DNA from 3 places in the Rhodocista pekingensis genome. Region 1 is predicted to be linked to each of the others. Evidence: predicted binding sites of a transcription regulator. Region 1 holds the regulator's gene; each other region holds the start of a gene.
What was found. The regulator PhoB, encoded in region 1, activates phosphate uptake and scavenging genes when phosphate is short. The targets are predictions, from matches to a motif close to TNTCATAAAACTGTCA.

Region 1 (3,272 bases):
GACATCGCTGTATTCATCCACCGCCAGCGCGCCGTGCTTGCCGAGCGTGCGGACGATCACGACGAGGCGCAGGAGATTGCGGGCGATGGTGATCATGGGCGCGCCTCCGCCGGGCGCACGCCCGGCCGGCCGGCGCGGAGAACCGCGGTCTGACTGGTCATCGTCCCTCGGGCGCCATGGCGCGGCGCCGGTTCCGTTCGTGCGTCTTCTCTGCCGGCGGCGGTCCCGCCGGCGCAGCACCGCCGGTCGCGCGGCAGTGCCAGGACAGGCGGTGCCAGGGCAGCCGTCACCGGGGCAGCCGTCACCGGGGCAGGCAGCGCCGGGGCAGCCCGACGGGCCGGGCGCCCTGGTCGTCCGTCATGCCGCAGCACCGGCCGCATCGGCTCAGACCCGCCAGGCGGAATGCACGGCGGCGATGCCGCCGGTCAGGTTCCGGTAGCGGACGCGGGCCAGGCCCGCCGCCTCGATCCGGCGGCACAGGGCCTCCTGCCGGGGGAAGCGCCGGATGCTTTCCACCAGATACTGGTAGCTCTCGCGGTCGCCGGCCACCATCTCGCCCAGCCGCGGCAGCACCCCGAAGGAGAAGCCGTCGTAGATCTCGCGGAAGATCGGCAGGGTGACGTGGCTGAACTCCAGGATGAACAGCCGGCCGCCCGGCCGCAGCACGCGCCGCGCCTCGGCCAGCGCCACGTCGATGTGGGTGACGTTCCGCAGGCCGAAGGCGATGGTGTAGGCATCCACCGAGCGGCTGGCGATGGGCAGCGCCTCGGCATTGCCGACCATCCAGTCGATGCCGGTGCCGTCGGAGCGCTGCGGCAGGCCGCGGTCGATGGCGCGGTCGCGGCCGACCCGGACCATGGCCTCGGTCAGGTCGCAGACCAGCACGCGGGAGCCCGGCGCCCGATTGGACAGGCGGAAGGCGATGTCGCCGGTGCCGCCGGCCACGTCCAGCAGGGTCTCGCCCGGCCGGGGATCGACCATGGAGACGAAGCTGTCCTTCCAGAGTCGGTGGATGCCCCCCGACATCAGGTCGTTCATCAGGTCGTAGCGCGTGGCGACGGAGGAGAAGACCCCCCGTACAAGCGGCGTCTTCTCCCGCGGGTCCACCTCGCGGAAGCCGAAGAAGCGGGACTCCTGTCCCGGCGGGGGCGTGGTCTCAGTCATGCGCGGCACCCTAGCGCAGCGCGCGCGGGCACGGAAGCGGGCGCGGCAAATAGCTACGCTTTTTCAAAAGGAGTTGACCCGGAAGCGGCCGCCGCCCGGCCGGCGCTCAGAGCGTGTTCTGGTCGAGCGCGTAGCCGGCGGAGCGGACGGTGCGGATCAGGTCCTGGTCGTCGGTCTCGTTCAGCGCCTTGCGCAGACGCCGGATGTGGACGTCCACGGTGCGCGGCTCGACATAGACGTCGTGGCCCCAGACCACGTCCAGGAGCTGCTCGCGGCTGAAGACGCGGCCGGGATGCTGCATGAAGTGGCGCAGCAGGCGGAACTCCGTCGGCCCCAGATGCACGTCGCGGCCGTTGCGGCGGACCCGGTGCGCGGCCAGATCCATCACCACGTCGGCGAAGCGCAGCAGCTCCTCCGCCAGCCCTGGTGCGGCGCGGCGCAGCACGGCGCGCATGCGGGCGACCAGCTCGGTCGGGCTGAACGGCTTGGCGATGTAGTCGTCCGCCCCGCTGTTCAGGCCGCGGACCTTGTCCGCCTCCTCGCCGCGGGCGGTCAGCATGATGACGGGCGTGTCGCGGGTCTTCGGGTTGCGCCGGAGCTGGCGGCAGACCTCCAGCCCGCTCATCAGCGGCAGCATCCAGTCCAGCAGCACCAGATGCGGCGCCTGCTCGTTGGCCAGCAGCAGCGCCTCCTCCCCGTCGCTGGCGGAGATGACGCGGAAGCCCTCCTTCTCCAGATTGTACTTCAGCAGGGTGACGAGATCCGCCTCATCCTCGACGATCAGGATCAGGGGCTTCAGGGCTGAGTTCATGGCGGGTCCGGCTAACGTCAGTCGATCACTCGGGCAGGCAGTAACTTGGTGAGCAGTCCCTCGGTGAGCGGTCACCGCGCCCCCCGGGCCGGTCAGGGCGCCGCCGGGGTCTCGGGCGAGACGACGGCGAAGCTCGACTCGTCGCCCTTGGGCCGGTCGGTGGCGAGCGGCTGGCCGACGATCAGGAAATGGATCGTCTCCGCGATGTTGGTCGCGTGGTCGCCCGCCCGCTCCAGGTTCTTGGCGATGAACAGCAGATGCGTGCAGGGGGTGATGTTGCGCGGGTCCTCCATCATGTAGGTCAGGACCTCGCGGAACAGGCTGGTGTAGAGATCGTCCAGCTCCTCGTCGCGGTGCCAGGCGGCGATGGCCTTCTCCAGGTCGCGGTCGACATAGGCGTCGAGCACTTCCTTCAGCATCTCCTGCACCAGCTTGCCCATGCGCGGGATGGCCGAGGCCGGGCGGACGGCGGGCAACTGGGCGAGCGCGATCGAGCGCTTGGCGATGTTGGCGGCGTAGTCGCCGGTGCGCTCCAGATCGGCGGAGATCTTGAGCGCCGCCAGGATCTCGCGCAGGTCGCTGCCCATCGGCTGGCGCAGGGCCAGCATGCGGATGGTCTCCTGCTCGATCTGGCGCTCGTAATCGTCCAGCCGGTTGTCGGACTGCATGACGCGGCCGGCCAGATCGACATCGCGGCGGGTCACCGCCTGCACGGCCGCGTCCACCTGCGCCTCGGCCACGCCGCCCATCTGGGTGATCAGGCCGGAGAGCCGCCGCAGTTCCTGTTCGAAAGACTTGACGGTGTGTTCGGTGGCCATGCTGACCCCTTGTCCTGCTGGCGGCCCGCGCGGGGCCGGGCGCCGTGCCGGCTCAGCCGAAGCGGCCGGTGATGTAGCCCTGGGTGCGCTCGTCGCGCGGGTTGGTGAAGATCTCCTCGGTCTCGCCGACCTCGACCATGTCGCCCAGGTGGAAGAAGGCCGTGCGCTGCGAGACGCGGGCGGCCTGCTGCATGTTGTGGGTGACGATGATGATGGTGAAAGCCTGGCGCAGCTCGTCGATCAGCTCCTCGATGTGCGCCGTGGCGATGGGGTCGAGCGCCGAGCAGGGCTCGTCCATCAGGATCACCTCGGGGCTGACCGCGATGGCGCGGGCGATGCACAGGCGCTGCTGCTGGCCGCCGGACAGGCCGGTGCCCGGCTCCAGCAGGCGGTCCTTCACCTCGTTCCAGAGGCCGGCGCGGCGCAGCGAGGTCTCGACGATCTGGTCGAACTCGTCCTTGCGGGTGGCAAGGCCGTGC
Region 2 (3,272 bases), on a different contig from region 1:
TCCTCGGGCCGGTCCATGCGGGTGGCCCCGACCAGGGTGGCGGCGTGGCGGGTGTTGATGGAGACGTCGGCCTGCGTCCGGAAGCCGTTCTCCGGCGTCAGCGGCCCCTGTCCCTGGATCAGCGGCAGCCAGGTGAGCGTGCTGTCGGCGTTGAAACGGGCGACATAGAGCGTGCCGTCCTCCAGCAGCGTCATGTTCTTCGCCCGGTCGTCGGGATCGAAGCGGTTGCGGCTGACGAAGCGGTAGATGTGCTCGAACACCTGGTCGTCGCCCATGTAGACGACGACGCGGCCGTCCTTGTTGACGACGACGCCCGCCCCCTCGTGCTTGGCACGGCCCAGGGCCGTGTGCTTGCGCGGAGTCGAGGTGGGGTCGTAGGGATCGACCTCGACCACCCAGCCGAAGCGGTTGGCCTCGTTCGGTTCCTTGTTCACGTCGAAGCGCGGGTGGTGCAGGCCCCAGAGGTAGCGGCTGCCCGGCACCGTATAGCGGTCGTAGTTGCGCTGCTCGGGGTGCGACTGGTCGATGGTCCCGATGAAGTAGCCGTCGAAATTCTCTTCGCAGGTCAGGAACGTGCCCCAGGGCGTGACGCCGCCGGCGCAGTTGTTCAGCATGCCGATGACGCGGGTGCCGGTCGGATCGGCGCTGGTCCGCATCCGCTCATGGCCGGCGGCGGGGCCGGTGAACGCCATCTCGGTGGCGAGCGGCGAGAGGCGGCGGTTGTACGGGCTGCCCTTCACGTAGGCCCAGTTGCCGTCGGCACCGCGCTTGAGTTCCACGATGCTGCCGCCGTGGGCGGCCATCTCGACCTCGGCGATCTCCCGGGTGATGAGCTGGGCGGCCTTGTCCTGCGGGATGCGGTCCATGCCTGCCGGGATCAGGCCGGGGAACATCACCTCGGTGTTGGTGTATTCGTGGTTCACCCAGAGCAGGCCGTGGTCGCTCGACCGGCTGCCCAGCGGCAGCGGCAGATAGCCCACGAAGTCGTTGTTGTAGCCGAACTGCCCGAGCTGCTTCTCCGCCGTCTGCGCATAGGGATCGAACTCGGGCGCGCCCGGCAGCAGGGGATCGCCCCAGCGCAGCAGCACCTTGGCCTGATAGCCCTTGGCGACGTGGTGGGTCTCGTCGACGCCGCGCGCCAGCTCCTCGAAGGGGAACCGGCTCTCCGCATCGACGGCGCGGGCCGCCGCGTCCTGCGCTGCCGCCGCCCGCGATGCCGGCAGCAGCAGCGACAGCGGCAGCGCCGCCAGCGCCGTGCTGGCGAGCGCGCCGCGCAGCAGTTCGCGCCGGCCGAACCGCCGCTGGAGCACCTCGCCGAAGGTCGGCGTCGTGTCCGGGCTGGACGGGAGGTCCGCGCGGTCCTCGAACTCGTCCGCGGAAAGGTGCGTGAAGGGGGCGGTCATGGCAGGGTACTCCGGTGGGGCTGAGGCGTCCGGCAGATATCGGGGGGCCGTCCGAAGGGACAACGGCGCCGGCCATCCCGCTGACCGGACAGGCGATTCCGCCGCACCTGCGGCTTATAGCGACCTCATCTTACAATCGTATGACAGCGCGGCGGCGGACCGCGGGGCAGCCGCCCGCTCCTGTCCGGAGCCGGGATGGTCGGCAGGACGCGCGCCCGACCTTGCCGAGGACGGGCGAAGCCGTTAGGTTCCGTGGCTCCATCTCGGAATTGTTGTATCCTGCGGGTTCAGCCTGATGAAGACGCTGTTGCGCGCCGCCTTCGCGGCCGTCCTTGTGCTCTGTGCGGCGATGGCGGGGCCGGCCGCGGCCTTCGAACCGGCCATCGTGTTCGACATGGGCGGCCGGTTCGACAAGTCCTTCAACGAAGGCGCCAATGACGGCGCCGAGCGGTTCAAGGCCGAAACCGGCATCAACTTCCGCTTCTTCGAGGTGACGAACGAAGCGCAGCGGGAGCAGTTCCTGCGCCGGCTGGCCCAGCGCGGAACGGACGTCGTCGTCGCGGTCGGATTCTCGATGGCGCCGGCGGTCGAGAAGATCGCCAAGGAATTCCCCAAGGCCCGCTTCACCCTGATCGACAACGTGGTCGATCTGCCGAACGTGCAGTCGATCATGTTCGCCGAGCACGAGGGCTCCTACCTCGTCGGCATGCTGGCCGCGATGGCGAGCAAGACCGGCACGGTCGGGTTCGTCGGCGGCATGGACATTCCCCTGATCCGGCGCTTCTCCTGCGGCTACGAGCAGGGGGTGAAGGCGGTCAATCCGCAGGCCACCCTGCTGGTGAACATGGCCGGCTCCACCCCCGCCGCGTGGTCGGACCCGACCCGCGGCAGCGAGCTGGCCAAGAGCCAGTTCGACCGCGGGGCCGACGTCGTCTTCGCCGCCGCCGGGCAGACCGGCATGGGCGTGCTCCAGGCGGCGGCGGATGCGGGCCGGTTCTCCATCGGCGTGGACAGCAACCAGAACCACCTGTTCCCCGGCAGCGTCCTGACCTCCATGGTCAAGCGGGTGGACGTGGCCGCCTACAACGCCTTCAAGACGGCGCAGGACGGCACCTGGAAGCCGGGGTTGCAGTATCTGGGCCTGAAGGATGACGGCGTCACCTGGGCCTATGACGAGAACAACAAGGACCTCATCACGCCCGAGATGAAGGCGCGCGTCGAGGCGGCGGCGCAGGAGATCAAGGCAGGCACCCGCGCCGTCGCTAACTACAGCGACACCGACGGCTGCAAGTACTGAGCCCGCGCGCTCCGTGACCCGTCCAGCCCCCACTCCGGACGCCACCCGTTCCGACTCCGTCTCCTTCGCCGTCGAACTGCTGGGCATCGACAAGCGTTTCGGCCCCGTCCACGCCAACCGGGACGTGACCATCCGCTTCGCGCCGGGCAGCATCCACGGGCTGGTGGGTGAGAACGGCGCCGGCAAATCGACGCTGATGAGCATCCTGTACGGCTTCTACCAGGCCGACGGGGGCGAGATCCGCGTCGGCGGGAAACCGGCCCGCATCGCCACCCCGCAGGACGCCATCCGGCTGGGCATCGGCATGGTCCACCAGCACTTCATGCTGGTGGAGACCTTCACCGTGCTGGAGAACCTGCTGCTGGGCGCCGAGGGCGGCGCCCGGCTGGGTCCGGCGCGCGAACGCGCCCGCGTCGAGGTGGAGGAACTGGAGCGCAGCTTCGGGCTGGAGGTGCCCCTGGATGCGCGGGTGTCGGACCTGCCGGTCGGGGTGCAGCAGCGTGTCGAGATTCTGAAGGCCCTGCACCGCGGCGCCGAGGTGCTGATCCTGGACGAGCCGACGGCCGTCCTCT
Region 3 (3,272 bases), on a different contig from region 1:
CCAGGTTCACCTGGTGGCAGATGCCGGTGCCCGGCGGCACCACGCGGAAGTTGGCGAAGGCCTTCTGGCCCCAGCGCAGGAAGGCGTAGCGCTCGCCGTTGCGCTGGAACTCAAGGTCCACGTTCTCCTGGAACGCGGTCGGGCTGCCGAAGGAATCCACCATCACGGAATGGTCGATGACCAGATCGCACGGCGTCAGCGGATTGATCTTCTGCGGGTCGCCGCCCAGCGCCTGCATCGCCTCGCGCATCGCCGCCAGATCGCAGACGGCCGGCACGCCGGTGAAGTCCTGCATCAGCACGCGCGCCGGGCGGTAGGCGATCTCCCGGTCGCTGCGCCGGTCCTTCAGCCACTGCGCCACGGCCTTGACGTCGTCCACGCTCACCGTGCGCCCGTCCTCGAAGCGCAGCAGGTTCTCCAGCAGCACCTTCATGGAGAAGGGCAGGCGGGACAGGTCGCCCAGGCCCGCCTTCTCGGCCGCCTTCAGGCTGAAGTAGTCGTAGGTCCTGCCCCCGACGTCGAGCGTGCGGCGGGTCTTCAGGCTGTCTTGGCCGGTGATCGTGGACACGGGTGGACTCCTCCATCGGGTCGTCGGGTGTGCCGCCTGGAACGGCGCTGTCGGCTTCCGGCTCCAGCGTCCGGAACGCGCACCGCCCAGGGATTCGCGCGGGCTTGCCGCCCAGGTATTCCTTCCGGGCATTCCGCCCGGTGGGTGTTACTCCCGGGCGTTCCGCCCGGTGGATTCTCGCGGGCGTGATGTAGCGCGTTTTCCGGGTCGGATCAAATGCGCCGGGGATAGCTTGACAGGCGCATCCGGACCGCTCTGCGGCATGAACCGGCGGCGTCCCCGCATGTCGCGGCCCGTGTCGTGGATGCCGCCCAGGGTTGCCATTTGGGTCGTTCATACCCGTTCCACGCGCTCCCGTTCCAGCGGGGCGGGGCGGCAGGGCGTCGCGGGTGACCGTCTCCGGCAGGGGCGCGACCGCCCCGGCCGGGTCCCGCCGGGAGGGGCGTATCCGGCGTTTTCTTTCGTGCTGAGTCGGGTGTCGGCGCGGTCGGTTGCGCGGATCGGCGGCTGTTCCGGAATCTTGTTCTTCTGGCCCGGTTGCGGTTGACACCGGAGAAATTTTAACAGAAAGGTCACCGGCCGAGCGGGTTGCGCGCCTTGCATGCCTCTCCTGTGAAAAAGCTCCGGCGCGCGCGGGCGGAGGATTCCGAAGAGATGTTGTCCTATGCGGTCCGGCGTCTGCTGGAAGCGATCCCCACATTGCTGGTCATCGTCGCGCTGGCCTTCTTCCTGATGCACGCGGCGCCGGGCGGCCCGTTCGACGGCGAGCGCGTGCTGCCGCCGGAGATCGAGGCCAACCTGAAGGCGGCCTACAATCTGGACAAGCCGATCTGGCAGCAGTTCCTGATCTATCTGGGCAACGCGCTGCAAGGCGATTTCGGGCCCAGCTTCACCTATAAGGACTTCACGGTCAGCGAGCTGATCGGGACCGGCTTCCCCGTCTCGCTGCGGCTGGGCCTGTCGGCCATCTTCCTGGCCGTCGCCATCGGCTGCACCCTGGGCGTGCTGGCCGCGATGCGCCAGAACACCCGCACCGACTATGCGGTGATGGGCGTCGCCATGGCCGGCATCACCATCCCGAACTTCGTCATGGCGCCCTTGCTGACGCTGGTCTTCGGCATCTATCTGGGCTGGCTGCCGGTGGCCGGCTGGGGCAGCGGGGCGATCCAGAACATGGTGCTGCCGGTGATCGCGCTGGCGCTGCCGCAGATCGCCATCATCAGCCGCCTGACCCGCGGCGGCATGATCGAGGTGCTGCGCTCCAACTTCGTGCGCACGGCGCACGCCAAGGGGCTGCCGGAGCGCCTCATCATCTGGCGGCACACGCTGCGGGCGGCACTGCTGCCCGTGGTCTCCTATCTCGGTCCGGCCATCGCCGGGCTGGTGACCGGCTCGGTCGTGATCGAGCAGATCTTCCAGCTTCCCGGCATCGGCCGCTACTTCGTGCAGGGCGCCATCAACCGCGACTACACGCTGGTGATGGGCACGGTGATCACCTACGGCTCGCTGATCGTGCTGATGAACCTGATCGTGGATCTGGTCTACGGCCTGCTGGACCCCCGGGTCCGCTATGACTGACGCGGGCGGCCGGCCGTCCCTGAGACGGCCGCCCCCGGCGACGATCCCAGCCTTGAACCCGTCACGCTCGGCCCGGGCGGTGGCGGCAGAGTGACGGTAAGGGCGGAGTGACGGAAGCGATGGCACAGTTCAGCATCCGGGGCGGGGGCTCCGACCTGATGGAAAAGGCGGCGGAGGAGGTCCAGGGCCGGTCGCTCTGGGACGATGCGCGCCGGCGCCTCTTCGCCAACAAGATGGCGGTCGCCAGCATGGTGGTGCTGGCGCTGATCGCGCTGATGGCGATCTTCGCCGACGTGCTGAGCCCGCACGACTACGACGCCGTCTACTGGGAGGCGATCGGTATCCCGCCGACCTTCGAGAACAGCCACTGGTTCGGGACGGACGCCAACGGCCGCGACCTGTTCATCCGCACCCTCTACGGCGCCCGGGTTTCGCTCATGGTCGGCATCGTCACCACCCTGGTGGCGCTGATCATCGGCGTCAGCTACGGCGCCATCGCCGGCTATGTCGGCGGCCGGGTGGACAACATCATGATGCGCATCGTGGACGTGCTCTACTCGATGCCGCTGATGTTCTTCGTCATCATCCTGGTGGTGGTGTTCGGCCGCAACATCCTGCTGGTCTTCGCCGCCATCGGCTGCGTCGAGTGGCTGACCATGGCGCGCATCGTGCGCGGCCAGACCCTGTCGGTGAAGCGCAAGGAGTACATCGAGGCGGCCCGCGCTGCCGGCGTCTCCAACGCCTCCATCATCCGGCGCCACATCATCCCCAACGTGATCGGCCCGGTCATCGTGTTCATGACCCTGCTGGTGCCGGTCGTGATCCTGGTCGAGAGCTTCCTCAGCTTTCTGGGCCTGGGCGTGCAGGAGCCGATGACGAGCTGGGGCGTGCTGATCTCCGAAGGGGCGGCGCAGATGGAGAATGCCCCCTGGATGCTGGTCTTCCCGGCGGTATTCCTGGCCGTGACCCTCTTCTGCTTCAACTTCATCGGCGACGGGCTGCGCGACGCCCTCGACCCGAAAGACCGCTGACCGGGGATCGCCAGCCATGACAGCCGTGCTCGAAGTCCGCGATCTCCAGGTCCGCTTCGCCACCCCCGACGGCGAGGTGAGCGCCGTCAATTCCG

Region 2: a site for PhoB is predicted at 1,534-1,549, ahead of ACFQPS_RS19360 (PhoX family protein). Genes of this name have one in related genera too.
Region 3: a site for PhoB is predicted at 1,128-1,143, ahead of oppB (oligopeptide ABC transporter permease OppB). Genes of this name have one in related genera too.

What each region holds. Positions count from the first base shown of each region.
Region 1 covers NZ_JBHTCM010000018.1:133,848-137,119, reverse strand. The annotation lists gene ubiB (2-polyprenylphenol 6-hydroxylase) at 1-96, opposite strand, end outside; gene ACFQPS_RS16050 (class I SAM-dependent methyltransferase) at 385-1,164, opposite strand; gene phoB (phosphate regulon transcriptional regulator PhoB) at 1,271-1,975, opposite strand; gene phoU (phosphate signaling complex protein PhoU) at 2,068-2,793, opposite strand; gene pstB (phosphate ABC transporter ATP-binding protein PstB) at 2,846-3,272, opposite strand, start outside.
Region 2 covers NZ_JBHTCM010000028.1:187,398-190,669, forward strand. The annotation lists gene ACFQPS_RS19360 (PhoX family protein) at 1-1,403, opposite strand, end outside; gene ACFQPS_RS19365 (BMP family lipoprotein) at 1,699-2,700, shown strand; gene ACFQPS_RS19370 (ABC transporter ATP-binding protein) at 2,714-3,272, shown strand, end outside.
Region 3 covers NZ_JBHTCM010000007.1:34,513-37,784, forward strand. The annotation lists gene acnA (aconitate hydratase AcnA) at 1-568, opposite strand, end outside; gene oppB (oligopeptide ABC transporter permease OppB) at 1,223-2,146, shown strand; gene ACFQPS_RS06280 (ABC transporter permease subunit) at 2,266-3,177, shown strand; gene ACFQPS_RS06285 (ABC transporter ATP-binding protein) at 3,194-3,272, shown strand, end outside.